3 regions of the Agromyces sp. NSFZ genome follow, and region 2 is predicted to be linked to each of the others. Evidence: predicted binding sites of a transcription regulator. Region 2 holds the regulator's gene; each other region holds the start of a gene.

The links. Region 2 encodes LexA, which represses DNA repair genes until DNA is damaged. Its sites were predicted from a motif close to TCGAACANNTGTTCGA; they were not measured.
Region 1: ACVFI9_RS11675 (DUF6504 family protein) is a predicted target of LexA. The motif match lies at 2,400-2,415, and genes of this name have one in related genera.
Region 3: ACVFI9_RS05580 (intein-containing Rv2578c family radical SAM protein) is a predicted target of LexA. The motif match lies at 5,382-5,397, and genes of this name have one in related genera.

What each region holds. Positions count from the first base shown of each region.
Region 1 is NZ_CM149585.1:2,479,262-2,489,357, reverse strand. Features, by position in the region: gene ACVFI9_RS11685 (ATP-dependent Clp protease proteolytic subunit) at 12-680, shown strand; gene clpX (ATP-dependent Clp protease ATP-binding subunit ClpX) at 821-2,098, shown strand; gene ACVFI9_RS11675 (DUF6504 family protein) at 2,099-2,383, opposite strand; gene sepH (septation protein SepH) at 2,549-3,634, opposite strand; gene ACVFI9_RS11665 (DUF4193 domain-containing protein) at 3,829-4,122, shown strand; gene ACVFI9_RS11660 (DUF3093 domain-containing protein) at 4,119-4,583, opposite strand; gene dut (dUTP diphosphatase) at 4,622-5,080, shown strand; gene ACVFI9_RS11650 (DUF3710 domain-containing protein) at 5,077-5,691, shown strand; gene ACVFI9_RS11645 (DUF3159 domain-containing protein) at 5,696-6,451, shown strand; gene acnA (aconitate hydratase AcnA) at 6,477-9,317, shown strand; gene dxs (1-deoxy-D-xylulose-5-phosphate synthase) at 9,449-10,096, shown strand, end outside.
Region 2 is NZ_CM149585.1:1,724,742-1,734,837, forward strand. Features, by position in the region: gene hflX (GTPase HflX) at 1-913, shown strand, start outside; gene ACVFI9_RS08165 (methylenetetrahydrofolate reductase) at 1,135-2,121, shown strand; gene metE (5-methyltetrahydropteroyltriglutamate--homocysteine S-methyltransferase) at 2,118-4,463, shown strand; gene ACVFI9_RS08175 (alpha/beta fold hydrolase) at 4,684-5,448, shown strand; gene lexA (transcriptional repressor LexA) at 5,496-6,176, opposite strand; gene ACVFI9_RS08185 (LysM peptidoglycan-binding domain-containing protein) at 6,441-6,842, shown strand; gene ACVFI9_RS08190 (histidinol-phosphate transaminase) at 6,888-7,988, shown strand; gene hisB (imidazoleglycerol-phosphate dehydratase HisB) at 8,018-8,632, shown strand; gene hisH (imidazole glycerol phosphate synthase subunit HisH) at 8,629-9,267, shown strand; gene priA (bifunctional 1-(5-phosphoribosyl)-5-((5-phosphoribosylamino)methylideneamino)imidazole-4-carboxamide isomerase/phosphoribosylanthranilate isomerase PriA) at 9,380-10,096, shown strand, end outside.
Region 3 is NZ_CM149585.1:1,163,661-1,173,756, forward strand. Features, by position in the region: gene ACVFI9_RS05565 (pyruvate, water dikinase regulatory protein) at 1-460, shown strand, start outside; gene ppsA (phosphoenolpyruvate synthase) at 574-2,958, shown strand; gene ACVFI9_RS05575 (ABC-F family ATP-binding cassette domain-containing protein) at 3,375-5,138, shown strand; gene ACVFI9_RS05580 (intein-containing Rv2578c family radical SAM protein) at 5,406-7,517, shown strand; gene ACVFI9_RS05585 (sensor histidine kinase) at 7,620-8,885, shown strand; gene ACVFI9_RS05590 (hypothetical protein) at 8,891-10,021, shown strand; gene ACVFI9_RS05595 (response regulator transcription factor) at 10,008-10,096, shown strand, end outside.

The DNA of each region.
Region 1 (10,096 bases), 750 kb from region 2:
AGAACGAGCGAATGAACATCCCTGCAATGGGCGGCACCGCCTTCAGCGGCATCCAGGCCCCCGGCTCGCGGTACATCCTGCCGAGCTTCGAGGAGCGCACGGCCTACGGCTACAAGCGCCAGGACCCGTACGCCAAGCTCTTCGAGGACCGCATCATCTTCCTCGGCGTGCAGGTCGACGACGCGTCGGCCGACGACATCATGGCCCAGCTGCTCGTGCTCGAGTCGATGGACCCCGATCGCGACATCATCCTCTACATCAATTCGCCCGGCGGCTCCTTCACGGCCATGACCGCCATCTACGACACGATGCAGTACATCCGCCCCGAGATCCAGACGGTCGTGCTCGGCCAGGCCGCCTCGGCGGCCGCCGTCATCGCGGCGGCGGGCACGCCCGGCAAGCGTCTCGCGCTGCCGAACGCGCGCGTGCTGATCCACCAGCCGGCGATGGGCGAGGCGGGCCACGGCCAGGCCTCCGACATCGAGATCCAGGCGGCCGAGATCATGCGCATGCGCACCTGGCTCGAGGAGACGCTGTCGCGCCACTCGAACCGCACCGCCGAGCAGGTCAACAACGACATCGACCGCGACAAGATCCTCTCGGCCGAGGAGGCGCTCGAGTACGGCCTCATCGACCAGGTGCTCTCGTCGCGCAAGAGCCTGCCGGCGCTCGCGCGCTAGTTCCGGCAACACGCGATCAGGGGCGGGTGCGGATGTCGCATCCGCCCCTCGTTCGTCTCGTTTCCGCCAATCCGTGGCGGTTCGGCCCCGACGCCCCCGTCTCGGGCTAGGCTCGAAACAGACTCGACAGGGAGGGTTCGATGGCACGCATCGGGGAGAGCGCCGACCTGCTCAAGTGCTCCTTCTGCGGGAAGAGCCAGAAGCAGGTCCAGCAGCTCATCGCCGGACCCGGCGTCTACATCTGCGACGAGTGCGTCGAGCTCTGCAACGAGATCATCGAGGAGCGACTCGCCGAGGCGGGCGAAACCGAGGCGGGCGAGTTCGAGCTGCCGAAGCCCAAAGAGATCTTCGCGTTCCTCGAGGAGTACGTCATCGGCCAGGAGGCCGCGAAGAAGGCCCTGGCGGTCGCCGTCTACAACCACTACAAGCGAGTGCGGGCCCGCACGACCCTCACCGCGGCCGACCGCGCGCACGACGACGTCGAGATCGCGAAATCGAACATCCTGCTCATCGGGCCGACCGGCTGCGGCAAGACCTACCTCGCGCAGACCCTCGCCAAGCAGCTCAACGTGCCGTTCGCGGTCGCCGATGCCACTGCCCTCACCGAGGCGGGCTACGTCGGAGAAGACGTCGAGAACATCCTCCTCAAGCTCATCCAGGCCGCCGACTACGACGTCAAGCGAGCCGAGACCGGCATCATCTACATCGACGAGATCGACAAGATCGCCCGCAAGGCCGAGAACCCGTCGATCACCAGGGATGTCTCGGGTGAGGGCGTGCAGCAGGCGCTCCTGAAGATCCTCGAGGGCACCGTGGCATCCGTGCCCCCGCAGGGCGGACGCAAGCATCCGCACCAGGAGTTCATCCAGATCGACACGACGAACGTGCTGTTCATCGTGGCGGGCGCGTTCGCGGGCCTCGAAGACATCATCTCGTCGCGCGCCGGCAAGCGCGGCATCGGGTTCGGCGCCCCCCTGCACAGCAAGGAGGACGAGGCCGACATCTTCAGCGAGGTGCTGCCGGAAGACCTCCACAAGTACGGCCTCATCCCCGAGTTCATCGGCCGGTTGCCCGTCGTCGCCACCGTCATGCCGCTCGACCGTGACGCGCTCATGGAGATCCTCACGGTGCCGCGCAACGCGCTCGTGCGCCAGTATCAGCGCATGTTCCAGCTCGACGGCGTGGAGCTCGACTTCGAGCAGGCCGCGCTCGAGGCGATCGCCGACCTCGCGGTGCTGCGTCAGACGGGAGCCCGGGGGCTGCGCGCGATCATGGAGGAGGTGCTCGGACCGATCATGTTCGAGGTGCCGTCCTCGACCGGGGTCGCCCGCGTCGTCGTCACGAAGGCCGCGGTGCTCGACAACGCGGCACCAACGATCGTGCCGCACAAGCCGCGTCGCGCCGAGAAGAGCGCGTAGTCAGTCGTAGACGCGCACCAGCCGCCAGTGCGCGCCGTCGTGCTCGACGTCGAACACGTGCGTCTCGCCGTCGTCGGCGCTCGCCTGGAAACGCCAGCCCGAGATCGACAGCGGCACCCGACCGGGGGAGACCTCGTGGCCCGAGAACGGACCCCACCAGTCGCACGGTCCCACGAGCGCCGTCGGCATGTCGGTCACCCGGAAGCGGCGTGCCCGCCAGACCAGCCGCTCGGGTTCGCCCACGTCACTCGTCAGGACCTCGACGACCTCCTGCACGCGCGGCATGCCGACCTCCAGAGCTTCGAACGTATGTTCGAATGTTAGCACTCGCGCTCACGACGGCGGAGATTCGATCCGCCGCACCGCGCCTCACGAGGGATCGCCGGCGTGCCGGACCGTATCTCCGCAGAACGTGACGGCGGAGGCGAGCGGATGCCGCGGGCTCCGGCGTCAGGCCAGGTCGTCGTCGCTGCGCGCGCCGAAGACGATCTCGTCCCAGCTCGGCATCGACGCGCGGCCTTTCTTCGACGTGCGGCCGGCGGGCGCGCCCGCCGACGGCTTGCCACCCCAGAGCGCACGAGCCGCGGTGCCGGGCTTGTCGTCGGCGGGTGACTTCGACGCGGGGGCCGGCGGCGTCTCGGCGACCGGGGCGGGAGTGGGCAGCACGGGCTGCTGCTGCTCGTGGTCGGCTCCGCCCGCCGCCTCGCGTTCACCGCGCCGGCGGCGCAGGGCCTCGAGCAGGTCGGCCGTCTCGCCGAGCGTCGGCTTCGGTTCATCCGCCCGCTTGATGGCCGCGCGCGCGGCGGCAGGGCTCGACACCGGCGGCGTCGAGCGGGCGTAGGGCAGCGGCTCGAGGTGCGGCGCGGTGTCGAACTCGCCGTGCTCGCTCTCCTCGAAAGTGAACGCGCCACTGTCGAAGCGGCTCGGCTCCTCGGCGTCGGGTGCCACCGCGCGGAGCCGTGGGATCAGGCCGCCTTTCAGCTCGCCCTGCTGCGAAAGCGTCGTGGCCTCGGAGTTGAGCGGATGCAGCGCCTGCGTGCGCGGCTCGAATCCCCAGCGGGCGTCATGGTCGATGCTGTCGGCCGTGAACTCGAGCTTGACGATCCAGCCCCGTTCCTCGTCCTTCCAGCTCGCCCACCGCTCGCCGTGCACCCCGAGCTTCGCGAGCCGGTCGCGGATGACGCTGCCGAACGTCGGCGGGTCGTCACCCGGGTCGACGTCGGCCGTGACGTGCACGGGCACGGCGAGTGCGGACGTGACGACGTGCTCGCGCTCGGCCAGCACGGGCCCCTCGAAGCGGCGGATGTAGTCGATCGACGCCCCGGTGACCTGTGCGACGTCCTCGGCCGAGAGGCCGGAGCGGATGAGCGACTGCACCTCGCGGGGCGAGGGTTTGGGCCCGGTGTGGGTCTCGGGCTGCGCCTGCCGGATCCGGGACTGCAGCACCTCGTCGATCTCGATCCGGAAGCGTGCTCCATCGTCGGAAGCGGCGAGCAGCGCGCCGTTCTCGACTCCGATTACCTTGAGTTCCTGCATCGCGACAAAGCCCTTCCGTGCCATCGTCTCCGCCCAAGGATGCCACGTCGCAGAAGGCGTCGCCGGGAATAGCGCGGGCGCGGCGGAAGTTGAGCACGTAGCAGGTTGCAGGGCGGCGCGAGTGGTTTGCTTACGCACCCGAATTGATGCAGACTATGCCCGCCGAATCATCGGCACCGAGGAAATGGATGGGAATGGCAACGGATTACGACGCACCGCGGAAGACCGAGGACGACTCCGAGTCGATCGAGGCCCTCAAGGAGCGCGTCCCCGACAAGATGTCGGGAGTGGTGGATGTCGATGACGCCGACAACCCTGGAGGCTTCGACCTGCCCGGTGCCGATCTCTCCGACGTCGAGCTCGACGTCGTCGTGCTCCCGCCCCAGGCTGACGAGTTCACCTGCGTGAACTGCTTCCTCGTGAAGCACCGCTCGCAGATCGACCACGAGACCAAGCTCGGGCCGATCTGCCTGGAGTGCGCGTCCTAGACGTCGCGCTCCGCTCCACCCGGCCGTCGTGATCCGTTGATCGCGGCGGCCAGTTCTTTCGGATGCCGGGTCGACAGCAGCCAGTACGGCGTGGGATCGCCCGGATCGGTGATCGGGACCTTCACCACGGGCTGCACCCATCCGCGGATGACGAGGAACGCGCGCGCGTCGAGTCCGGTGCCCCGCTCCACGCGCGCCTGCGCATCGAGGGCGGGGGTCGCCTCGCCCGTCTGGGCGAGGGGGATCTCGGCACGGCCGGCTCGGAGCATCCCGTCGCTCACCTCGATGACGGGCGAGGTCAACGTGAGCGCTCCCACGACCGCGAGGTAGAGGATGATGCCCGTGACGATGCCGGCGGGCATCGAGACGGGGGCGAGCACCAGGATGCTCGCGGGCACGAGCAGCAGGGTCGCGATGTAGATCCAGGGCGTCGGCCACAGTTTCTCGCGGTAGTCGGGCATGGCTCTATTCGATCAGACTTCTGCACTACCCTCGAACAGTGACCGAATCCGTCGATGTGCTGATCACGGCCGACCGCCTCCCCACCTACGCCCACCCGGGCGATGCCGGAGCCGATCTCCACGCGGCAGAGTCCGTGGAACTCGCGCCCGGAGCGCGGGCGACCGTGGGCACCGGCGTCGCGATCGCGCTGCCAGACGGGTACGTCGCGTTCGTGGTGCCGCGTTCGGGCCTCGCCTTCAAGCACGGCATCACCATCGTGAACGCGCCCGGCACCGTCGACGCCGGCTATCGGGGCGAGATCAAGGTGGCACTGCTCAACACCGACGCCACCGAGTCGTACACGATCGAGGCCGGCGACCGCATCGCCCAGCTCGTCGTGATGCCCGTGAGCCGCGCCCGGTTCGTCGAGGTGGAGCGCCTTCCCGGCAGCATGCGCGGCGAGGGCGGGTTCGGTTCGACGGGATTCGGGGAGCACAGATCAGGAGTGAACGCGTGAGCGACATCGAGAACGTCGACGAGGTCCCCGTCGACCAGCCCAAGTCGGCACCCGACGACCGTGCGGTCGCGGGTCCGTTCGACGAGTCCGAGGCCAACCCGGTGCGCCCCTACGTCGACCTGGGCGGGGTCAAGGTGCTGCCTCGTGAGGGCCTGCACCTCCGCCTCGAGGTCGAGGAGGGCACGAAGCGGGTCGTGGCCATCGGGCTCGACTACGCCAATTCGACCCTGCAGGTGCAGCCGTTCGCGGCGCCGCGCTCGAGCGGGCTGTGGCACGAGATCCGGGCGCAGATCGCCGACCAGATCGCACGTCAGGGCGGCACGACGACCGTGCGCGAGGGCACCTTCGGACCCGAGCTGCTGGCCCAGATCCCCGTCACCGCCGGCGAGGGCCAGGCGGGGCACATGCGCCTCGCGCGCTTCATCGGCGTCGACGGACCGCGCTGGTTCCTCCGCGGCGTCATCGCCGGCGAGGCGGCGGTCGATCCCACGGCAGCGGCGCAGGTCGAAGACCTGTTCCGTTCCATCGTCGTGGTGCGCGGCTCCACGCCCATGCCTCCGCGGGACCTGATCCCGCTGCGCATGCCCGCCGCCGGCGCGACCCCGGCGTAGCGCGATGTCCGGTTCCGACGCCGAACACCGGCCCGATGACGATCGAGCGGATGCCCCGAGTCCCGAGCAGGACGGCACGAACGAGTTCGGCCGCCAACTCGCGGCCGCGGCGGAGCGCTCGGGACTCGGCGGCATCGCCCGCGAGGAGTCGCTGACCGCACGGGACCTGCTCGGCGCGCTCGGGGGAGTGCGCGGGCTCGCCGAGGCGATCCTGCCCGGGCTCGTGTTCCTCGTGGTCTACACGTTCACGAAGGAGCTCGTGCCCGCCCTCTCGGCGTCGCTCGGCCTCGCCGTGATCTTCACGGTCGTGCGGCTCGTGCGGCGGAGCGGGCCGACGCAGGCCATCGCGGGCCTCATCGGCGTCGGGGCATCCGCGGCCCTCGCCCTGTGGACCGGCCGGGCCGAGGACAACTACGTGCTCGGTTTCTACACGAACGCGGCCTACGGCGTGGCGCTGCTCGTGTCGCTCCTCGTGGGCTGGCCGCTCATCGGGCTCATCGTGGGCTTCCTGGTCGGCGACGGCACCGCGTGGCGTGCCGACAGGCGGAAGCTGCGCACCATGCAATTCCTCACGCTCGTCTGGCTGGGGCTGTTCGCCGCCCGGTTGCTGGTGCAGCTGCCGTTCTACTTCGCCGGCAACGTCGAGGCCCTCGGTGCCACGCGCCTGCTCATGGGCGTGCCGTTGTACGCCCTCGTGCTGGTGTTCACGTGGCTCGTCGTGCGGGCGGTGTACCCGTCATCACCTCGCTCTCACGAGTGATACTGTTATCTCGACGTCAAGATAAATGCGCGGAATCCGCGAAGGAGAGGACATCGTGTCTGCAGTGAACAGTTTCGGGGCGAAGGACACGCTCCACGTCGGTGACAAGTCCTATGAGATCTTCCGACTCGATACGGTGCCGGGGCACGAGAAGCTGCCGTTCAGCCTGAAGGTGCTCCTCGAGAACCTGCTGCGCACCGAAGACGGCGCCAATGTCACCAAGGAGCAGATCGAGGCGCTCGGATCATGGGTCCCCACCGCCGAGCCCGACACCGAGATCCAGTTCACGCCGGCCCGCGTGGTCATGCAGGACTTCACCGGCGTGCCCTGCATCGTCGACCTCGCCACGATGCGCGAGGCCGTGTCCGCGCTCGGCGGAGACCCCAACAAGATCAACCCGCTCGCCCCGGCCGAGATGGTCATCGACCACTCCGTGATCGCCGACCTCTTCGGTCGCCCCGACGCGTTCGAGCGCAACGTCGAGATCGAGTACGAGCGCAACGGCGAGCGCTACCAGTTCCTGCGCTGGGGCCAGACCGCGTTCGACGACTTCAAGGTCGTGCCGCCCGGCACCGGCATCGTGCACCAGGTCAACATCGAGTACCTCGCGCGCGTCGCGTTCACCCGTGAGGTGAACGGCGTGCTGCAGGCCTACCCCGACACCTGCGTCGGCACCGACTCGCACACCACCATGGTGAACGGCCTCGGCGTGCTCGGCTGGGGCGTCGGCGGCATCGAGGCCGAGGCGGCCATGCTCGGTCAGCCCGTCTCGATGCTCATCCCCAAGGTCGTCGGGTTCAAGCTCTCGGGCGAGATCCCCATGGGCGTCACCGCGACCGACGTCGTGCTCACGATCACCGACATGCTCCGCAAGCACGGCGTGGTCGGCAAGTTCGTCGAGTTCTACGGCTCGGGCGTCGCTTCGGTGCCGCTCGCCAACCGCGCCACGATCGGCAACATGAGCCCCGAGTTCGGCTCCACCGCAGCGATCTTCCCGATCGACGAGGTGACCCTCGACTACCTCCGCCTCACGGGCCGCGCCGACGAGCAGATCGCGCTCGTCGAGGCATACGCGAAGGCGCAGAAGCTCTGGCACGACGCCGACAACGAGCCGGTCTTCTCGGAGTACCTCGAGCTCGACCTCTCGACCGTCGTGCCGTCGATCGCCGGCCCGAAGCGCCCACAGGACCGCATCGTGCTCACCGAGGCGAAGCAGCAGTTCGAGCAGGACCTCACGAACTACGCCGACGTCGAGCACGACCTCGTCGATCTCGAGGTGTCCGAGTCGTTCCCGGCCTCCGACCCGCCGAGCAACACGCCCGAAGACGAGCACAACCACCACGTGCACACGCACCACTCGCACGCGCCGAAGACGGCCTCGAAGCCGACCCCGGTGCAGACGTCCGACGGGGTGAGCTACACGCTCGACCACGGCGCCGTCACCATCGCCGCCATCACGTCGTGCACCAACACGTCGAACCCGTCGGTCATGCTGGCCGCGGGCCTGCTCGCACGCAATGCCGTGAAGAAGGGCCTGAAGGCCAAGCCGTGGGTGAAGACCACCCTCGCGCCGGGCTCGAAGGTCGTCACCGAGTACTACGAGAAGGCCGGCCTCACCAAGGACCTCGAGGACCTCGGCTTCTACACCGTCGGCTACGGCTGCACGACCTGCATCGGCAACTCGGGCCCCCTCATCGAGGAGGTCTCCGCCGCGGTGCAGCAGAACGACCTGGCCGTCACTGCGGTGCTCTCGGGCAACCGCAACTTCGAGGGTCGCATCAACCCCGACGTGAAGATGAACTACCTCGCGAGCCCGCCGCTCGTCATCGCCTACTCGCTCGCCGGGTCGATGAACTTCGACTTCGAGACCGACCCGCTCGGTCAGGACTCCGACGGCAACGACGTGTTCCTCAAGGACATCTGGCCCGACGCGGCCGAGGTGCAGCAGACGATCGACGAGTCGATCAACGAGGAGATGTTCACCCGTCAGTACGCCAGCGTGTTCGAGGGCGACGAGCGGTGGCGCACGCTGCCCACGCCGACCGGGGCGACCTTCGAGTGGGACGCCGAGTCGACGTACGTGCGCAAGCCCCCGTACTTCGACGGCATGACCCTCGAGACCACGCCGGTGACCGACATCGTCGGCGCACGCGTGCTCGCGAAGCTCGGCGACTCGGTCACGACCGACCACATCTCGCCGGCCGGATCGATCAAGGCCGACAGCCCGGCGGGCCGGTACCTCACCGAGCACGGCGTCGACCGCAAGGACTTCAACTCCTACGGCTCGCGTCGCGGCAACCACGAGGTCATGATCCGCGGCACGTTCGCGAACATCCGCCTGAAGAACCAGCTCCTCGACGGCGTCGAGGGCGGCTACACGCGCGACTTCACCCAGGAGGGCGGCCCGCAGTCGTTCATCTACGACGCGTCGATGAACTACCAGGCGCAGGGCACGCCGCTCGTCATCTTCGGCGGCAAGGAGTACGGCTCGGGCTCGAGCCGCGACTGGGCCGCTAAGGGCACGAACCTGCTCGGCGTGAAGGCCGTCATCACCGAGAGCTTCGAGCGGATCCACCGATCGAACCTCATCGGCATGGGCGTCGTTCCGCTGCAGTTCCCGGCCGGCGAGTCGGCCGACTCCCTCGGCCTCGATGGCACCGAGGTCGTGTCGATCACGGGCCTCGAGCAGCTCAACGAGGGCGCGACGCCGCGCACCGTGCACGTCGTGGCCGAGCCGAGCGAGCACTCGCCCGCCGGCAAGCAGAAGGTGGAGTTCGACGCCGTCGTGCGCATCGACACGCCGGGTGAGGCGGACTACTACCGCAACGGCGGCATCCTGCAGTACGTGCTGCGTTCGCTCGTGTAGCGTCGCAGCTCGCGATTCGGGGCGGTCGGCTCTTCGCCGATCGCCCCGAACTCTGCCCGGCCTCCCAGAATGCCCGGCGTAGACTCGATTCGATCCGCGGCACCCGCCGCGAGCACCCGGAGGCGCCACCCATGACCCTTCTCGAGACGATCTCAGGACCACGCGATCTCGATGCGCTGGACCAGGAGCAGCTCGAGCAGCTGGCCCGTGAGGTGCGCGAGTACCTCGTGGCATCCGTCTCGAAGACCGGCGGCCACCTGGGCCCGAATCTCGGCGTCGTCGAGATGACCATCGCGATCCACCGGGTCTTCGACTCGCCGCGCGACGCCATCGTCTTCGATACCGGCCACCAGTCGTACGTGCACAAGCTGCTCACCGGCCGCAAGGACTTCTCGACGCTGCGCCAGACCGGTGGCCTCGCCGGCTACCCGCAGCGCTCCGAGTCCGAGCACGACATCGTCGAGAGCTCGCACGCCTCGAGTTCGCTCTCGTGGGCCGACGGCATCTCGAAGGCGTTCGAGATGACCGGCCAGGACGACCGGCACGTGGTCGCCGTCGTCGGCGACGGCGCTCTCACCGGCGGCATGACGTGGGAGGCGCTCAACAACATCTCCGACGACAACACGCGCCGGCTCATCGTGGTGGTGAACGACAACGGCCGCTCGTACGCCCCGACCATCGGCGGCATGGCGCGATTCCTCAACTCGGTGCGCACGAAGCAGACCTACCGGGCCCTGCACCTCTCGAGTCGCGCGGCCTTCGATCGCATGGGCGCGCCC
Region 2 (10,096 bases):
CGCCCAGCTCGAGTACCTCCTCCCGCGCCTGCGCGGCTGGGGTGAGTCGATGTCACGCCAGGCCGGTGGCCAGGTGGGCGGTGCCGGCGCCGGCATGGGCTCCCGTGGCCCCGGTGAGACGAAGATCGAACTCGATCGCCGCCGCATCCACTCGCGCATGGCGAAGCTGCGCAAGCAGATCGCCGGCATGAAGCCCGCCCGCGAGGCCAAGCGCGCCAACCGGCGACGCAACGCCGTGCCCTCGGTGGCCATCGCGGGCTACACGAACGCCGGCAAGTCGAGCCTCCTCAACCGCATCACGGGAGCGGGCGTGCTCGTCGAGAACGCCCTGTTCGCGACCCTCGACGCCACCGTGCGACGCAACACGACCGAAGACGGCCGCGTCTACACCATCGCCGACACGGTCGGCTTCGTCCGGAACCTCCCGCACCAGCTCGTCGAGGCGTTCCGCTCGACGCTCGAGGAGGTGGCCGACGCCGACCTCATCGTGCACGTCGTCGACGCGGCGCATCCCGACCCGGCCAGGCAGATCGCGACCGTGCGCGACGTCATCGGCGAGGTGGGCGCACGGGACATCCCCGAGCTCGTGGTGTTCAACAAGGCCGACCTCATCACTGCCGAGGAGCGGCTCGTGCTCCAGGGCCTCGAACCCGACGCGGTGTTCGCGTCGGCGCGCACCGGGGCAGGCGTCCCCGAGGTGCTCCGGGCCATCGGGCGCATGCTGCCCGACCCGGCGGTGGAGATCGACCTGCTCGTGCCGTACGACCGGGGTGACATCGTGTCGGGCCTGCACGAGAGCGGGCGCGTGCTCTCGGTCGACTACGTCGAAGACGGCACCCGCATCCGGGCGCTCGCCTCGCCCGAGCAGGCGTCGCACCTCGCCGAGTTCACCGCAGCATCGGTGCCCGCGTAACATTCCGCGTCTCCCGGTGTCACGCGGTGTCACACGCGTGACCGGGTCATCGGCCCTCGCGTATCGTCGCACCTGATCGTGGCGAGCGGCCGGATGCCGCCCGCCTGGAGCGACCGCCGAGCCCGGCACCCGCCCGCGACACCCACCCGCCGTGACGGCTGGTCGGACGCGGCGTGTGCTGCGTCCCGACCTCCCGGTGCGGCATCCGCACCAGGAGCACCATGACCGGAATCGCGCGCGGGAGCGGCAGCGGTCGGTCGAGGCCGCCCGTCTCGTTCGAGCTGTTCCCACCCCGAACGGATGCCGCGGCGCTCGCCCTCGGCAGCACGATCGACCGGCTCGCCGACGTCGACCCGGCGTTCATGTCGGTGACGTTCGGCGCGGGCGGATCCTCGCGCGACCGATCCCTGACCGTGCTGCGGCACATGCTCGAGCACACCGACGTCGAGCCGATGGCGCACCTCACGTGCGTCGGATCGAGCCACGCCGAGGCGAACCGCCTCGTGCGCGAGTTCCTCGACGCCGGTGTCACGAGCTTCCTCGCGCTCCGCGGCGATCCGCCCGCCGGCGCCGACCCCGAGGCGGGCCTCGGCGACCTGCAGAGCGCCGCCGAGCTCGTGCAGCTCATCCACCGCGTGCAGGAGGAGCGGGAGCCGTTCGGGCAGGCGGGGATCCCAGGCATCCCGGGCGTCACCCGCATCCGTGCGCGGCCGAGACCCGAACGGGTCGCGGTGGCGGCGTTCCCCACAGGGCATCCGCGCTCACGCGACCTCGAGCAGGACATCGACACGCTGCTCGCCAAGGAGGTCGCGGGCGCCAACCTCGCGATCACCCAGCTGTTCTGGGAGGCCGACGACTACCTCGGATTCGTGGCGCGCGCCCGCGCGGGCGGCGTGACCATCCCGATCCTGCCGGGCATCATGCCGGTCACCACGCCGGCGCGCCTCACCCGGCTCGCGGAGCTCACGGGCGTGCCCGCACCCCGGTCGCTCGCCCACGCCCTCGAGCGCGCATCCGACCCCGACCGGCAGTTCGCGATCGGCGTCGAGCACGCCACGCGCCTTTCCGTCGACGTGCTCGCCGGCGGCGCCCCGGGGCTCCACCTGTACACCTTCAACCGCCATGAGGCCGTGCTCGCCGTGCTCGACCGGCTCGGCCTCCGAACGCCCGCGAACGCGGCCATCGAGAGGAACACGACACCATCATGAACGCCCCCGCATTCCCCACCGGAACCATCCTCGGCTACCCCCGCATCGGACGCCGCCGCGAGCTCAAGCACGCGGTCGAGGACTTCTGGGCGGGCCGCATCGACGCCGCCGAACTCGAGGCGCGCGCCGCCGAGCTGCGCGCCGCGACCCGCGAGCGCCTCGTCGAGCTCGGGCTCGGGCGCGACGACTCGTCGATCCCCGAGTCGTTCTCGTACTACGACCAGGTCCTCGACGCGGCACTCGCCGTGGGTGCGGTGCCCGAGCGGTTCCGCCGGCTGCAGGACGAGCACGGCGAGGTCGACCTCGCCGGCTACTTCACCATCGCGCGCGGCGAGGGCGATGACGCTCCGCTCGAGATGACGAAGTGGTTCGACACGAACTACCACTACCTCGTGCCCGAGATCGGGCCCGACACCGAGTTCTCGCTGCACGCCGAGCGGATCGTCACCCGGTTCGCCGAGGCCAGGGCGGCCGGATACCTCACCCGGCCCGTCATCGTCGGCCCCGTGACCCTCCTGCTCCTCGCCAAGCCCGCCGACGGTGCTCCCGCCGAGTTCCATCCGCTCGACCGGGTCGCGGATCTCGTGCCCGTGTATGCCGCGCTCCTCGCCGAGCTCTGTACCGCGGGGGCCGAGTGGGTGCAGCTCGACGAGCCGGCGCTCGTGAGCGAGAGCATCGACGTGCCGCGCGAACGCGTGATCGCGGCGGTCGGCGCCGCGTACGATGCGCTCGGCGCCGCCGACCGCCGACCCTCGGTGTTCGTCGCCACGCCCTACGCGGCACTCGACGTCGCGCTGCCCGCCCTCGCGGCGACACCGGTCGAGGCGATCGGTCTCGACCTCGTGCGGGGCAGCGTGCCCGAGCACCTCGACCCGGCGACCGCCGCATCCCTCGCCGCGAAGACCCTCGTCGCCGGCGTCATCGACGGGCACAACATCTGGCGCGGAGACCTCGCCGAGGCGTTCGAACGCCTCGAGGCGTTGCGACGGCTGTCGGCCGACGTCGCCGTGTCCACGTCGACGTCGCTCCTGCACGTGCCGCACGACGTGACCGAGGAGACGGCGCTCGACCCGCGGCTCGTGAGCTGGCTCGCATTCGCCGACCAGAAGGTGGCCCAGGTCGCCGCGCTCGAGCGGGGCCTCGTCGCCGGTCGCGCCACGATCCAGGAGGAGCTCGACGCGGCATCCGCCGCCCTCGCCGATCGAGACGGCGCACCCGGCGTGCGGGTGCCCGCCGTGCGCGACCGCTTCGCCGGGCTCGCCGACCACCACTTCGCGCGCGCCGCCTATGAGGAGCGCGTCGAGGCGCAGGAGTCGCTCGACCTGCCCGCGCTGCCGACCACGACGATCGGCTCGTTCCCGCAGACGGGCGACATCCGCCGAGCCCGCGCGCGCCTCCTCACGGGGGAGCTGAGCGAGCCCGAGTACCGCGCGCTCATGCACGAGGAGATCGCGCGCGTCATCCGGCTGCAGGAGGACCTCGGCCTCGACGTGCTCGTGCACGGCGAGCCCGAGCGCAACGACATGGTGCAGTACTTCGCCGAACTGCTCGACGGCTTCGCGGTGACGCAGCACGGCTGGGTGCAGTCCTACGGCTCGCGCTGCACGCGTCCGTCGATCCTGTGGGGGGATGTCTCCCGGCCCGAGCCGATGACCGTCGCGTGGTCGACGTTCGCCCAGTCGCTGACCGACAAGCCCGTGAAGGGCATGCTCACCGGGCCCGTGACGATCCTGGCGTGGTCGTTCGTGCGCGACGACCAGCCGATCGGCGATACGGCCCGGCAGGTGGCGCTCGCCCTGCGCGACGAGATCGCCGACCTCGAGGCCGCGGGCATCCGCATCGTCCAGGTCGACGAGCCGGCGCTGCGGGAGCTGCTGCCGTTGAAGCGAGCCGACCAGCCGGCCTACCTCGACTGGTCGGTCGGGTCCTTCCGCCTCGCGACGGGTGGTGCGGCGGCCGCCACGCAGGTGCACACCCACCTCTGCTACTCCGAGTTCGGGGTGGTCATCGATGCGATCCGCAACCTCGACGCCGATGTCACCTCGATCGAGGCGGCGCGCAGCCGCATGGAGGTGGTCGACGACCTCGCGACGAGCGGCTTCGACCACGGCATCGGCCCGGGTGTCTACGACATCCACTCGCCGCGCGTGCCGGGCGCCGCCGAGGTGCGGTCGCTCCTCGAACGGGCGGTGGCCGAGATCCCCGCGTCGCGGCTGTGGGTCAACCCCGACTGCGGACTGAAGACGCGCGGCTACGAGGAGACGGTGGCGTCGCTCGGGCACATCATCGAGGCCGCGCGTGCCGTGCGCGAGGCGATCCGGGTGCCGGCGACGGTCGACTAGGCCGAGGATCCGGCTGCGGCATCGCCCAATGTCGCCGTTCCCGCGTCACGTCGCCTGCGCAGCGGGCACGGGACGCGGGAACGGAAACGTGCGAGGGCCGGATGTCGCGAGCATGCGGCATCCGGCCCCGGACCTCGACGGCCGCGGCACACCGTCGCTCGGAATGCAACCCCACCGCCGCGTCAGGCGATCGCTCAGGGACGTGACGTACCGTCGGATCATGCGACTCGCGGTTCACGAATGGGGTGGCGGCACCAAGACCGCCGTCCTCATCCACGGCATCATGTCGGACTCGCGCGCCTGGCACCGGGTCACGCGCGAGCTCGAGGAGCACGGATTCCGCGTCATCGCCGTCGACCTCGCCGGCCACGGACGCAGCCCGCGGTCGAGGAACTACTCGCCCCGCGCCTGGGCCGACGACGTGGTCGAGACGCTCGCGCCCCTGCTCGACCGTCCGCCCGATGTCGTGATGGGTCACTCGCTCGGCGGCCTCGTCGCGAGCCTCGTCGCCGACCGACTCGCGCCGCGTGCGGCGATCTACATCGATCCGGCGTTCTCGTTCCCGACCGGCCTGCGCGGCTTCGCGTTCAAGCTGTTCTTCGCGATCGCCCCGCGCCCGCGGCGTTCGGCGCTCGTGCGGATGAACCCGAAGTGGAGCGCCGCCGACGTCGACATCGAAGTGGCGACGCTGCGCGACTGGGACAAGCGCACCATCCTCGGATTCGTCGACACGCGACGCCTCGTGCCGCCCGCCCGCGTCGTGGCGCCGAGCCTCGTGGTGCTCGCCGAGAAGAGCCTGCTCATCACCGAGCGGGTCGCGGCGCAACTGCGCCGCACGGGCATGACCGTCGCGACCGTTCCCGGCACGGGCCACACGGTGTTCCGCGACGACCACGCCGGGTTCATGGAAACGGTGTGCGAGTGGTTGTGCGACCACGTGCGCATCGGTGAGCGCGTGCAGGTGCCCGCCGCCGTCGCGGCGTAGCGGCCGTGCCGTAGCCGGCCGCACGCCCGGAGGCATCCTGCCGCGGATCAGACCGCGCGGAGCACCGCGACGACCTTGCCGAGCACCTCGGCCTGGTCGCCCAGGATGGGCTCGAACGCGGAGTTGCGTGGCAGCAGCCACGTGTGTCCGTCGCGCTGGCGGAACACCTTGACCGTCGCCTCGCCGTCGAGCATGGCCGCGACGATCTCGCCGTTCTCGGCGGTGGGTTGCGACCGCACGACGACCCAGTCGCCGTCGCAGATCGCCGCATCGATCATCGAGTCGCCCACCACCTTGAGGATGAACAGCTCGCCCTTGCCCACGAGCTGGCGGGGGAGGGGGAACACCTCGTCGATCTGCTGCTCGGCCGTGATGGGGATGCCTGCGGCGATGCGGCCGACGAGCGGCACCATGGCGGCGTCGCCGACCGGCGCGGGACCGGCGTCGCCCGCGGTCGCCGGTCGATCGGTGCCGGGCAGCTCGATGAGCACCTCGAGTGCGCGCGGACGGTTGGGGTCGCGGCGGAGGTAGCCGGCGAGCTCGAGCTGGTTGAGCTGGTGGGTGACGCTCGAGAGGGAGGAGAGGCCGACGGCGTCGCCGATCTCGCGCATGCTCGGCGGGTACCCGCGGGAGGCGACGGAACGCTGGATCACCTCGAGGATCGCGACCTGCTTGGCGCTCAGGCTCTTGCGTCGACGCTGCCTGCCGGCCTCGCGCACATCGTCGATGTCGGTGCTCAACGTCTCCGCCCCTCGTTGCGGTCGCACGCGACCGGATGTCGGTGGTGTCTGATCGACTGTCGTCGGACATTCGAAACTGTATCCGGCTGCGGTCGGTGCGGCAAACATTCGTTCGAGTGTGTCGCGGAATTCGCGCCGCACGAGACTGCGGGTGTCGCTTGCGGGTTCGATTGTTCGAAGATATATTCGGAACAGAGTTTCGCATCGGCCCTCCCGGCCGAGGGCCGATGCGGCTCCCACAGGAGGTGTGACATGAGCGCAGCGATCGTTTCCGGCGGGTTCGGCGCATCCGTGCGACCGCAGTCCGCCATGGTTCCGCCCGCGACGGCGACGTCCTCACCCCGTACGCGGCTTCGCCTCACACGTCGCGGCCGTGTCGTCTTCACGAGCCTCGCCGCACTCCCGCTCGTGGCCTGGGCCCTCGTCACCATCCTCGGTTCCGGGGGCGCGGCGGCCGATGCGGGCGCAGAGCTCGGCACCCGCACGTTCGAGTACGTCACGGTGCACCAGGGCGACTCGCTCTGGGCGATCGCCGAGTCCATCGCCCCGCAGGGCGACCCACGAGACGTGATCGCCGAGATCATGCGGCTCAACGGGCTCGATGTGGCCACCGTCGAGCCCGGTCAACGGCTCGCCCTCCCGGTCGTGCCCTGATCGGCGTGGCCGAGACGGCCGAGGTCGCGTGGCTAGCATGGACGGGTGACGAGCCTCGATGACCTGCCCATCCGCGACGACCTGCGTGGTCGCACTCCGTACGGCGCCCCTCAGGCGTCCGTGCCCGTCGCGCTGAACGTCAACGAGAACACGCATCCGATCCCCGAGGATGTCGCGCACGACATCGTCGCCCGCGTGGCCGCCGCGATCCTCGGCCTCAATCGCTATCCCGACCGCGAGTTCACCGCCCTCCGCGGAGCGCTCGCCGACTACCTCGGCCATGGACTCGACCCCGACCGCATCTGGGCGGCGAACGGATCGAACGAGGTGCTGCAGCACATCCTGCAGGCGTTCGGCGGCCCCGGCCGCTCGGTGCTCGGCTTCGCGCCGACCTACTCCATGTACGGCCTGCTCGCCTCGGGCACCGGCACCGGGTGGATCACCGCCGGCCGAGACGAGGACTACGAGCTCGGTCCCGAGACCGCGGTCGCCGCCGTGCGCGAGCACGATCCCGACATCGTGCTGCTGTGCGCGCCGAACAACCCCACCGGAACCCCGCTCTCCCTCGACACCATCGCCGCGGTCGCCGACGCGGCACGGGGCATCGTGGTGGTCGACGAGGCGTACATCGAGTTCGCCGACCCGGGCACGCCGAGCGCGCTCACCCTGCTCGAGGGCCGGCCGCGCCTCCTCGTCTCGCGCACGATGAGCAAGGCTTTCGCCTTCGCGGGCGCGCGGGTCGGGTACCTCGCCGCGGATCCCGCCGCGATCGACGCGCTCCGACTCGTGCGGCTGCCGTACCACCTCTCGGCGCTCACGCAGGCGGCGGCACTCGGTGCGCTCGCACACTCCGACGAGATGCTCGCGATGGTCGGCGAGATCCGCACGCAGCGCGAGCGCATCTCCGCCGAGCTCGCCCGGCTCGGGTTCCGTCCGTACCGCAGCGGCGCCAACTTCGTGCTCTTCGGGGGGGTGGACGACCCGCACGCGGTGTTCGAGGCGCTCCTCGCGCGGGGCATCCTGATCCGCGAGATCGGCCTGCCCGGAAGCCTCCGGGTGACCGCGGGAACCGAGGCGGAGACGACCGCCTTCCTCGAGGCGATCGCCCTGTTCGCCCCGGCGGACGCCCAGCAGGGCGGCGAATAGGCCAGCAGGGCGGCGAATAGGATGGAGCCATGACCCCTCCCGGCTCCCCGCGTACCGCGCGCGTGCAGCGTGAGACGAGCGAGTCGAGCATCGACCTCTCGCTGAACCTCGACGGTTCGGGCGTGAGCGACATCGAGACGACCGTGCCGTTCTACGACCACATGCTCACGGCGTTCGCCAAGCACTCGCTCACCGACCTCACCGTCCGCGCCAGCGGCGACATCGAGATCGACGTGCATCACACCGTGGAGGACGTCGCGATCGTGCTCGGCCGGGCCATCCGCGAGGCGCTCGGCGACAAGCGCGGCATCTCCCGCTACGGCGACGCGCTCGTGCCGCTCGACGAGGCGCTCGCGCAAGCCGTCGTCGACGTGTCCGGCCGACCGTTCCTCGTGCATTCCGGTGAGCCCGCGGGCTTCGAGTACCACCTCATCGGCGGCCACTTCACGGGCTCGATGGTGCGGCACGTCTTCGAGGCCATCGCCTTCAACGCCGGGCTCACCGTGCATGTCAACGTGCTCGCCGGCCGCGATCCCCACCACATCGCCGAGGCCGAGTTCAAGGCCTTCGCGAGGGCGTTCCGGCAGGCGAAGTCCCTCGACCCGCTCGTCAGCGGCGTCCCGTCCACGAAGGGCGCGCTGTGAGCCGAACGCGACGCGTCGTCGTGCTCGACTACGGTTCGGGCAATGTCCACTCCGCGGCCAAGGCGCTCGAGCACGCCGGCGCCGACGTACAGGTCACGGCCGACCGCGCGGCGGCGATGGAGGCCGACGGGCTCGTCGTGCCGGGCGTGGGCGCGTTCAAGGCCGTGATGGACCAGCTCCGCGCGGTGCGCGGCGACGAGGTGATCGACCGCCGCCTGGCCGGCGGCCGCCCGGTGCTCGGCATCTGCGTGGGCATGCAGGTGCTCTTCGAGCACGGCGTCGAGCGCGGTGTCGACACCGAGGGCCTCGGCGAGTGGCCGGGCACGGTCACCGAGCTGCCCGCCCCGGTGCTTCCGCACATGGGCTGGAACACCGTCACCCCCGACGAGGGATCGGTGCTCTTCGCGGGCATCGAGCACGAGCGGTTCTACTTCGTGCACTCCTTCGGCGCCCAGAAGTGGGAGCTCGACGTCATGCCTCCGTTCCCGAAGCCGAAGCTCACGTGGGCGGAGCACGGCGGGCCGTTCCTCGCCGCCGTCGAGAACGGGCCGCTGTCGGCCACCCAGTTCCATCCCGAGAAATCGTCGGACGCCGGCATCCGGCTCCTGGGCAACTGGCTGGGCTCGCTCGCCTGATCGCACGGCGTGCGGAACGTGCGGCGTCATGCGCGAACGGCGGTGCCTCGGTCGGACTAGGATGCTGTGACTGTGCCGACGTGGCGTTCACAGCCGACGAACAAGGACAGTGATGAGTGAGTTCAACAAGACCCCGCGTCTCGTGCTGCTGCCGGCGGTCGACGTCGCCGGTGGCAAGGCCGTTCGCCTGACGAAGGGCGAGGCGGGCACCGAGACGAGCTACGGCGACCCGGTCGATGCAGCGGCCGACTGGGCCGCCCAGGGCGCGGAGTGGATCCACCTCGTGGACCTCGACGCCGCCTTCGGCCGCGGCTCGAACGCCGGCGTGCTGAAGAAGGTGATCCGGCAGGTGCGCGGCGTCAACGTGGAGCTCTCCGGCGGCATCCGTGACGACGCGTCGCTCGAGCACGCCCTCGAGATCGGTGCCAAGCGCATCAACCTCGGCACCGCCGCGCTCGAGAACCCCGAGTGGGCCGCTTACGTCATCGCGCAGTACGGCGAGGCGATCGCGATCGGCCTCGACGTGCGCGGCAGCACGCTCGCCGCCCGCGGCTGGACGAAGGAGGGCGGCGACCTCTGGCAGGTCATGGACCGCCTCGAGGAGGCCGGCGCCGCGCGCTACGTCGTCACCGACGTCACGAAGGACGGCACACTGCAGGGTCCGAACGTCGACCTGCTCCGTCAGGTGATGGAGCGCACCCACCGCCCCGTGGTGGCGTCCGGCGGAATCTCAAGCCTCGACGACATCGCGGCGCTCCGCGAACTCGTGCCGCTCGGCCTCGAGGGCGCGATCGTCGGCAAGGCCCTCTACGCCGGCGCGTTCACGCTG
Region 3 (10,096 bases), 560 kb from region 2:
TGTCGAGAGCTACTTCGCGCGCATGCGCGCCGTCGAGTACGCCATCGAACACGATGACGGCCAGAGCCGGCGCGCCCTCGACATCGCCGACGTCGTGCTCATCGCCCCGAGTCGCTGCGGCAAGACGCCGACCACGATGTACCTGGCCCTGCAGTACGGACTCCTCGTCGCGAACTACCCGCTCACCGACGACGACTTCCCGACCGACGGGCTGCCGCGCGCGGTGGCGAAGTACGCCGACCGCTGCTTCGGGCTGACGACGACGCCGCTGCGGCTCAGTCAGGTGCGGCACGAGCGTCGCCCGAGCTCCCGCTACGCGAGTCTCGAGCAGTGCACGCTCGAGCTGCGCCGCGCCGAGGACCTCTACCGACGCAACCGCGTCCCCTTCCTGAACTCCTCGACGAAGAGCGTCGAGGAGATGTCGGCGGTCATCCTGCAGACCATGCGGCTGCGCGCGTGAGCACGAAGACCGTGACATCCGGATGCCCCGAGCCGGCGACATCCGCCCGAACACCTGAACACCCCACACCCGACACCCCGGCCCAGCCACAAGCACCGAGCGAGGTACCCCGAATGAGCAACATCCTCTGGTTCGACGAGATCGGAATGGGCGATCTCGCCCAGGTCGGCGGCAAGAACGCCTCACTGGGCGAGATGGTGTCGCACCTCTCCGACGCCGGCGTGCGGGTCCCGGGCGGCTTCGCCACGACGGCCGACGCGTACCGCTCCTTCCTCAGCGCCGAGGGTCTCTACGAGCGCATCAAGGCCGCGGTCGAGCGGCTCGACATCGACGACGTGGCCGAGCTCGCCCGCGTCGGTTCGTCGGTGCGGTCGTGGATCGAGGCGCAGCCGTTCCCCGACGACCTCGAGCGCGACATCCGCTCGGCGTACGCGAAGCTGCTCGAGAACGACCACGAGCCCGACGCGGTGACCTGGGCGGTGCGCTCCAGCGCCACCGCCGAGGACCTGCCCGACGCGAGCTTCGCCGGCCAGCAGGAGACGTTCCTCAACATCGGCGGCATCGACAACATCCTCGCCGCGATCCGCAGCGTCTTCGCGTCGCTCTACAACGACCGCGCGATCGCGTACCGCGTGCACCACGGCTTCGAGCACCACGACGTCGCCCTCTCGGCGGGCGTGCAGCGCATGGTGCGGTCGGATGTCGGCGCCTCCGGCGTGATGTTCACCGTCGACACCGAATCTGGCTTCGACCGGGCCGTGTTCGTGACGAGCTCGTACGGGCTCGGCGAGGCGGTCGTGCAGGGGGCCGTGAACCCCGACGAGTTCTACGTGTACAAGCCGGCGCTGCAGGCAGGTCGCCCGGCGATCCTGAAGCGGTCGGTCGGCGAGAAGGCGGTCGCGATGCGCTACACCGACGGCACCCACGTCGGTGGCAGCACGGTGTTCGGGGATGTCCCGCTCGAGGATCGTGCCCGCTTCAGCATCACCGACGAGGACGTCGAGGAGCTCGGCCGGCAGGCGCTCACGATCGAGGCGCACTACGGGCGGCCCATGGACATCGAGTGGGGCAAGGACGGCGTCGACGGCCGGCTGTACATCCTGCAGGCCCGCCCCGAGACCGTCGTGTCGCGCGCCGACGGCAACGTCATGCGCCGCTTCGTGCTCGACGAGCGTGGCGAGGTGCTCGCCGTCGGCCGCGCGATCGGGCAGAAGATCGGCGCCGGTCCGGTTCGGGTGCTCACGGATCTCGCCGGCATGGAGCAGTTCCAGGTCGGTGATGTGCTGGTCGCCGACATGACCGACCCCGACTGGGAGCCGATCATGAAGCGGGCCTCCGCGATCATCACGAACCGCGGCGGCCGCACCTGCCACGCCGCGATCATCGCGCGCGAGCTCGGCATCCCGGCGGTCGTCGGCACGGGCGACGCTACCCGCACACTCAGCGACGGCGTCGACGTGACGGTCTCGTGCGCCGAGGGCGACGAGGGCTTCGTCTACGCGGGCCGCCTCTCGTTCGAGGAGCAGGAGACCGCACTCGACCGGATGCCGCAGGCCCCCGTCAAGATCATGATGAACGTCGGCACGCCCGACCAGGCGTTCGCGTTCGCGAAGCTCCCGCACAAGGGCGTCGGTCTCGCGCGCCTCGAGTTCGTCATCAACCGGCAGATCGGCATCCACCCGCGCGCGCTGCTGGAGTTCGACACGCTGCCCGGCGACCTGAAGGAGGTCGTGGCCAAGCGCATCGCCGCTTACCCGTCGCCGCGCGACTACTTCGTGAAGCGCGTGGCCGAAGGCGTCTCGATGATCGCCGCGGCCTTCGCACCAGAGCCGGTGATCGTGCGTCTCAGCGACTTCAAGTCGAACGAATACGCGAACCTCATCGGCGGCGAGCGCTACGAGCCGCACGAGGAGAACCCGATGATCGGCGACCGCGGGGCATCGCGGTACATCTCGGCGGACTTCCGCGAGTGCTTCGACATGGAGTGCGAGGCGCTGCGGTACGTCCGCGACGAGATGGGCCTCGCGAACGTGCAGATCATGGTGCCGTTCGTGCGCACCGTCGGCGAGGGCAAGGCGGTCGTCGACCTGCTCGCCGAGAACGGACTGCGCCGCGGCGAGAACGACCTCAAGGTCATCATGATGTGCGAGGTGCCGTCGAACGCGCTGCTCGCCGACGAGTTCCTCGAGCACTTCGACGGGTTCTCGATCGGGTCCAACGACATGACGCAGCTCACGCTCGGCCTCGACCGGGACTCGTCGCTCGTCGCCGACACCTTCGACGAGCGCGACCCCGCCGTGCTGAAGGTGCTCGCGATGGCGATCGAGGCCTGCCGGCGCCACGGCAAGTACGTCGGCATCTGCGGCCAGGGCCCGAGCGACCACCCCGACCTGGCCGATTGGCTCGTCGAGCAGGGCATCGAGTCGGTGTCGCTGAACCCCGACACCGTCGTCGAGACCTGGCTGCGGCTCGCGAAGCTCGCCCCCGTGCCGGCCTGAGCGCCGGCGCGCGGTTCGGCGGCGGCGGCCCGTCGTCGCGACGGCGGCTCGAGCTCGGGCCGCCGCTGCGAGCTCGGGCCGCCGGGGCATGCCGCCGCGGCATCCGCTGGCCCGTGAATGCTTGCCATCACGCGCGGAGGTCTGCTACCGTCGACCCCGCTATGAAGTGAGCACATCCCATCGTCCCGCGCCTGAGGCGCCGTTGACGTCGGGTGTGCTCGTTCCGCACTGATCGCGACAGTGTCGCGTGCACCCGCGATGTGACGGCGAATGCCCGGCGGGACCCACCATCCGCTTCCGGGTCGCCGACCGCGCCGCCATGCCGCGTGCGCGCCGTTCGGTGCATCGACCGTGCCTGCGCGCCCTCGTCGGCGACGGCCGGCGACCCGGGAGCATTCGCGAACGGACGTTCCCGCATGGCTGTACACGTTTCCCATTCCCTGCACCTCCACGCCGACGGGCTCTCGGCCGCCTACGCCGACCGCCGCATCTTCGCCGACCTCGGGTTCTCCGTCGCCCCGGGGCAGCGGGTCGGGCTCATCGGCGACAACGGCGTCGGCAAGTCGACGCTGCTCCGGCTCCTCGGGGGCACGAGCGGTGGTGCGGATGCCCCGGCTCCACCGCTCGGCGATCCCCTCGCCGAGGGGCGCATCAGCCGTCCGGTCCGCACCGGCCTGCTCGCGCAGGAACTGCCGTTCCACGCGCGTGACGCGGTCGGCGAGGTCCTCGAGGACGCGCTGGCCGAGGTCCGCGCGATCGAGTGCGAGCTCGACGCGGCATCCGCGGCCCTCGCCGTCGCCGAGAGTGATCCCGAGGTCGAGGCGTCCGAGCGGCGCTACGCCGACGCCCTCGACGCCGCCGAGCGCGCCGACGTGTGGGCGGCGGAGGCACGCCGCGACGAGCTGCTCGAGGGTCTCGGCATCGCGAGCATCGGCCTCGATCGTCGCATCGGCGAGATCTCGGGCGGGCAACGCAGTCGGTTCGCCCTTGCGGCACTGCTGCTCCGGGCACCCGATGCGCTGCTCCTCGACGAGCCCACGAATCACCTGGATGACGCTGCCGCCGCGTTCCTCGAGGAGCGCCTGCGCGCCTGGCGCGGACCCGTGCTCTTCGCGAGCCACGACCGCGAGTTCCTCGATCGCGTCGCCACGGGACTCCTCGACCTCGATCCTGCGCGTGCGGGCGCGGTCGCGCTCGTCGGGTCGGCGCGCGATGACGTGCTGGCGGCATCCGGTGGCACCGTGTTCGGCGGCGGCTTCAGCGAGTTCCTCGCCGTCAAGGCGGCCGAGCGCGAGCGCTGGCGCCGCCAGTACGACGCCGAGCAGGTGGAGCTCGCCCGGCTCCGCGAGAGCGTGGGCGGGGCGGCGCGTCGGGTCGCGCACGGCAGGGCCGCGACCGACAACGACAAGTTCCTCAAGCACTTCAAGCGCGGCAATGTCGAGCAGGCGGTGTCGCGCCGGGTGCGCAACGCCGAGCAGCGCCTCGAGACGCTCGAGCGGGAGCAGGTGGCGAAGCCGCCGGTTCCGCTCGCCTTCGCGGGCATCCCGTCGGGTTCGCACGCGCTCGAGGAGGCATCCGGACTGCTGCTGCAGGTGTCGGATGTCGCGGTCGACGGCCGCCTCGAGCTCGGCGAGCTGGCCGTGGCGCCGCTCACGCGGCTGCTCGTGACCGGTGCGAACGGTGCGGGCAAGTCGACGCTGCTCGGCGTGCTCGCCGGGACGCTCGCGGTCGACCGCGGCATGGTACACCGGCGTCGGGGCCTGCGCGTGCAGTTGCTCGAGCAGGACGTGCGGTTCGCGGAGCCGGATGCCTCGCCGCGACGCCTCTACGAGCGCGTGCTCGGTGCGCGGCGCGCCGAGCAGGTGCCGCTCTGGAGCCTCGGGCTCGTCGGCCGGCGCGATGAGAACCGGCCCGTCGGGTCGCTCTCGGTGGGGCAGCAGCGGCGGCTCGCGCTCGCGCTCGTGATCGCGAGGCCCCCGCACGTGTTCCTCCTCGACGAGCCGACGAACCACCTCTCGCTCGCGCTCGCGACCGACCTCGAGGAGGCGCTCGGCTCGTACCCGGGCGCGGTGGTCATCGCGAGCCACGACCGGTGGCTGCGGCGGCGCTGGGCGGGGGAGCGGCTCGAGCTCGAGGCGGGGCGGCGCGCGGATGCGCCGGAGCCGGCAGTGGCCGGGTGACCGGCCGCGGGGCGGCTTCGCCCTTGCGCGAGATGTCGCCGTGAGCTCTTGTGAGTTTCGCCTCATTTGAGGCGGCCTCGACACGATCGGATGAGAACACCTTCACGGTGGGTCGCTCTCCGCGGCGGCGGCGGCCGCCCGTCGCGGCGGCGGCCCGAACTCGGGCCGCCGCCGCGAGCCCGGGCCGCGACTGGCCCGGCGACCCGGGCGGGCGCCACGCCGGGGCATCCGCTTGCCCCACCTTCGAACATGTGTTCGAATGGGCAGATGCGATGGAGTGGACAGGAGCTCGGCGTCGAGGAGGTCGACGCGCTGCCCGGGCTCGCGAAGCTGAACAATCTCGTGCGCTCGGTGCAGACCCCCGACTTCGCGGGCGTCACGTTCCACGAGGTGCTCGCGAAGTCGGCGCTCAACAAGGTCCCGGGCCAGTCGATGGTGCCGTTCGGCTGGACCATCAACCCGTATCGGGGCTGCAGTCATGCATGCGTGTACTGCATAGATCCCGAAACGGTGATCACGATGGGCGACGGCCGCGAGAAGCCCCTGTGGAGGGTCGAGGTGGGCGATGAGGTGCTGGGAACCCGGGTTGAGGGGCGCTACCGTCGATACGCTCCAGCCAAGGTCCTCGCGAAGTGGACCTCCCCGAAGCGCGCGTACCGCGTCACGCTTGCCGATGGCACGACGCTCGTCGCGAGCGGCGATCATCGGTTTCTCACGGAACGTGGCTGGAAGCACGTCACCGGATCGATGTCTGGGCCTGGGCAGCGTCCGTACTTGACGACTGGGAACTCGTTGATGGGGTTCGGTCGTGGGGGAGCGGCACGCCAGATCTCCGTGCTGTCCGACGATTACGCCCTTGGCTATCTGACGGGCATGATCCGCGGCGACGGTCTCATGTTCACGCGTGAGTACGCACGGCCGCGCGGCGGCTCATATGTCCATCGCCAGTTCCGCCTCGCACTCGCGGATCTGGAGGCGCTCGCTCGTACGCGGCTCTATCTGGAGATGTTCGGGATAACGACGAACTCGTTTCAGTTCTCCCGTGCCAGCGTGAATCGACGTGCGATGCAGGGCATCAGAACCGCAACACGAGCGCATTTCGAAACGATTGCGAACCTGATCGCGTGGCCCACGCGCCAGACGGATGAGTGGGCGGCCGGTTACCTCGGAGGCATCTTCGACGCTGAGGGGTCGTGCAGTCGAGGCATCCTCCGTATCTCGAACAAGAACGAGTCGATCCTCGATGCCATCGAAGAAAGCCTCCGGCGGTTCAGACTCTCCTCCGCGCGTGAGCCCGTCCGGGCGAATGGCGTCGCCACCGTTCGCCTGACCGGTGGACTGCCGAGTCGCACCCGATTCTTCGCCCTCGCGCAGCCCGCGATCGTCAGGAAACTCGCGATCGCCGGAGCCGCAGTGAAAACGCACGCCGATCTCCGCGTCGTCGCGATCGAAGACCTCGGCGAGGTCATGGACATGATGGACATCACGACCACCACCGGGGATTTCATCGCGAACGGCGTCGTGAGCCACAACTGCTTCGCTCGCCCCACCCACACCTACCTCGACCTCGACGCCGGTGACGACTTCGACCGCCAGATCATCGTGAAGGTCAACGTGGCCGACGTGCTGCGCACCGAGCTGGCGAAGCCGGCCTGGCGGCACGAGCACGTGGCGCTCGGCACGAACACCGACCCCTACCAGCGCGCCGAGGGCCGCTACACGCTCATGCCGGGCATCATCGACGCGCTCACCGACAGCGGCACGCCGTTCAGCATCCTGACGAAGGGCACGCTGCTTCGCCGCGACCTCCCGCAGCTGGCGGATGCCGCGAAGCGGGTGCCGGTCGACCTCGCCATGTCGATCGCGGTGTACGACCACGACCTGCAGCAGTCGGTCGAGCCCGGAACGCCGAGCACGAAGGCGAGGCTCGCGACCGTGACCGCGGTGCGCGACGCCGGGCTCGACTGCGCGGTGTTCATGATGCCGATCCTCCCGTACCTCACCGACACGCGAGCGCACCTCGACGAGGCGCTTCGGCAGGCCGAGGCCGCCGGTGCGACGAGCGTGCTCTACACGGCGCTGCACCTCAAGCCCGGGGTGAAGCCGTGGTTCATGGAGTGGCTCGAACGCGAACACCCCGAACTCGTGCCCAAGTACCGGTCGATGTACTACGGCAGGAACGCCTACGCCCCCAAGGAGTACCGACGGTGGCTCGCGCAGCGGATGCATCCGCTCATCCGAGCGCACGGGCTGCAGCCGGGGCGCGAGGACCCGGTGACGGGCGGCGTCCGGTCGTCGGCGCCGTCGACGTCGTGGCGGGGCGCCTCCAATCTCCCCGACGCGCTCGGACTCCCGCCCGATCCGTCGGCGCTGTTCTGAGTCGAACCGACTCGAGACCCCCTCGACATCGCGGAACTGCGATAATCCGCTGAAGGCCGAGGGGCACCCGACCACCCCCTGCCGTGCGAGTGGAGGACCACGATGACGCTGGGGTTGCCCGGACACCTCGCGCGCGATTCGCTCAGCCGTGCGCTCGCGCACGGAGGCCACTGCGCGGCGTGGGTGTGCCTGGCGATCGCCGTCGTGGTCGGCGTCATCGGCGCAACGGTCGAAGGCAACCCCGCCGGCTGGATCACCGCAGCGCTCTCGGCGCTGCTCGCCGGCATCCTCGTGCTCGTCGCGCGGTACCCGACCGTGACGCTCACCCTCATCTACCTCGCCGCCGGAACCGGTACGGTGCTGGCCCTCACCGTGATCGTGATGGACCCCGCCTACGGCGTGAGCTCCACCGACAACGTAGTGCTCGCGCTGCCGCGGATCGCCCTGCTCCTCGTCGGCGGCGCCGGTGCCGGGTCCGTGCTCGCGATCACCTGGGGCGTGCTCGGATACGGGCTGGGCGAGGCGGCCGCCTTCCTCGGGGCCGCGCTCGTCGGCGCGGTGTGGACGCCCAACGTCGCCGCGGTGACCGCGCTCGCGATGCTCATCGTCGCCCGCGGTTTCGACGGGCTCGGCCGGCGCACCGATGCCCGGCGCGAGACCGGGCTGCACCGGGCGAGCCAGCACACCCGCGAACTCGCCATCCGACACGACTACGAACTGCGTGCGACCGCCCGACTGCACGACACGGCGCTCAGCCATCTGATCGCCATCGCCGCGGCCGGCTCGGGGCCCGTCGACGAGCGACTGCGCCTCGGCATCCGGCAGGATCTCGGGCTCATCGTGGGCCGTGACTGGGCGATCGACCACAGCGCGCCCGACCGGCCTCCGGCGAGCTCCCGGCCTCCGTCGAGCTCCGCCTCCGCCACGGCACGCCGTGACGAATCGGGCGCCGCGGGCCACGGGGCATCCGCCACCGCCGAACCGCCCACGCTCGAGGCGTCGTTCGCCGCGGCCGAGCACACCGGACTCGATGTGCAGGTGAGCGGCGACCTCGGGGTGCTCGCGCTGCTCGGGCCTCGTCGGGCCGCGGCGCTCGACGGAGCCGTCGCACAGTGCCTCGTCAACGTCGCGCGACACGCTGGCGTGGGCGAGGCCGAGGTGGCGATCGGGTTCGGCGGCGGCGAGGTGACCGTCGCGGTGATGGACAGCGGAGTCGGATTCGACGAAGACGAGGTGCCTGCCGACCGCATCGGGCTCCGCACCTCGATCCGGGCTCGCATCGAGCAGGAGGACGGCACCGTGCGCCTGTGGTCGACCAAGGGCGTCGGCACCACCGTCGTCATGACCGTGCCCGAGGGCGGCGAATGATCCGGATGCGCCTGACCCAGCAGGAGGCCGACCCGCTCGGCGGCATCACCGCCGCGCCCCTCGTCGCGATCGGGGCCGCGCTCGGGTTCGGCGTCTCGGTCGCGCTCACGTGGGCGCATCGCGAGGAGATCGTGCGCCCGCTGGGGGCCGTGATCGCCGTCGCCCTCGTCGGCGCCGCCTGCCTCGTGGCGGCGGTCTCGGTCGTGCCGTCGCGAGCGCCGTTCCGGGCCGAACGGCTGTGGCTCATCGTCGCGCTCGCCGTCGCCGCCGCCGTCGCCGAGTACATCAGCACCATCGGCGCCAACCGGTCGCTGTACGACGACTTCGGGCCACTCGTCGTCGGCATCCTGATCCTCTGTCTGGCCCCGTACTGCACCTGGTTCTCGCTCCTGCTCGCGGGCATCCTGTCGGCGGCGGTGCTTTCGCTCCTGGTCGCCGGGTCGGCATCGAGCATCGCCGTGCATGTCCCGGTCGCCTCGCTCGTCGCCCTGAACTCGGCCGCGGTGCTCGCGCTCGCCGCCGCGGCCGCGGGCTACTCGTACGCGATCGTCGACGAGACGCTCGCCTGGCAGCGGTCGGCCAACCGGGCCGCGCTGCAGCGCGACGCGGAGCTCCGCGCCGGCATCGCACGATCGGTGCAGCAGAGCCGGGTCTCGGTGCTCGGTCGCGAGGTGCTGCCGTTCCTCGCCGGGGTCATGACCGCCGACCGGATCTCGGTGGCCGATGCCGACCGCGCCCGCGACCTCGCCGAGACGCTGCGGCACGCCCTGAAAGCGGGCATCGAGTCCACCTGGCTCGACGAGCTCGCCGGAGACCTGCAGCTCGGCCGCGGCATCCCCGTCGTGGTCGACGACCCGGCGGCGGCGGCGAACGGGCTCAACGACGACCAGCGTTCGGCGCTCACCGCGCTGCTCGTGTGGCTCGCCGACGCCGATCGGTCGTCGGGGATCCGAATGGAACTCCGCGCCGATGCCGACGGCTCCGACATCGCCATCATCACCGAGCACGGTTCGTCGCCGCCGAGCCGTCGTGAGCTCGACCGCTTCACCGCGGTGGCGCGGGCGATGGCGATGAGCGCGGAGGCCACGCTGACGGGAGAGAATGTGAAGGTGGAGTTGCGTCATGTCGTCGAGTGAGTTGCCGACCACGGCCGTGACGCCGGTTCCGGATGCCCCGGCCGACCCGGATGCCCCGGCCGACCCGGTCGCGTC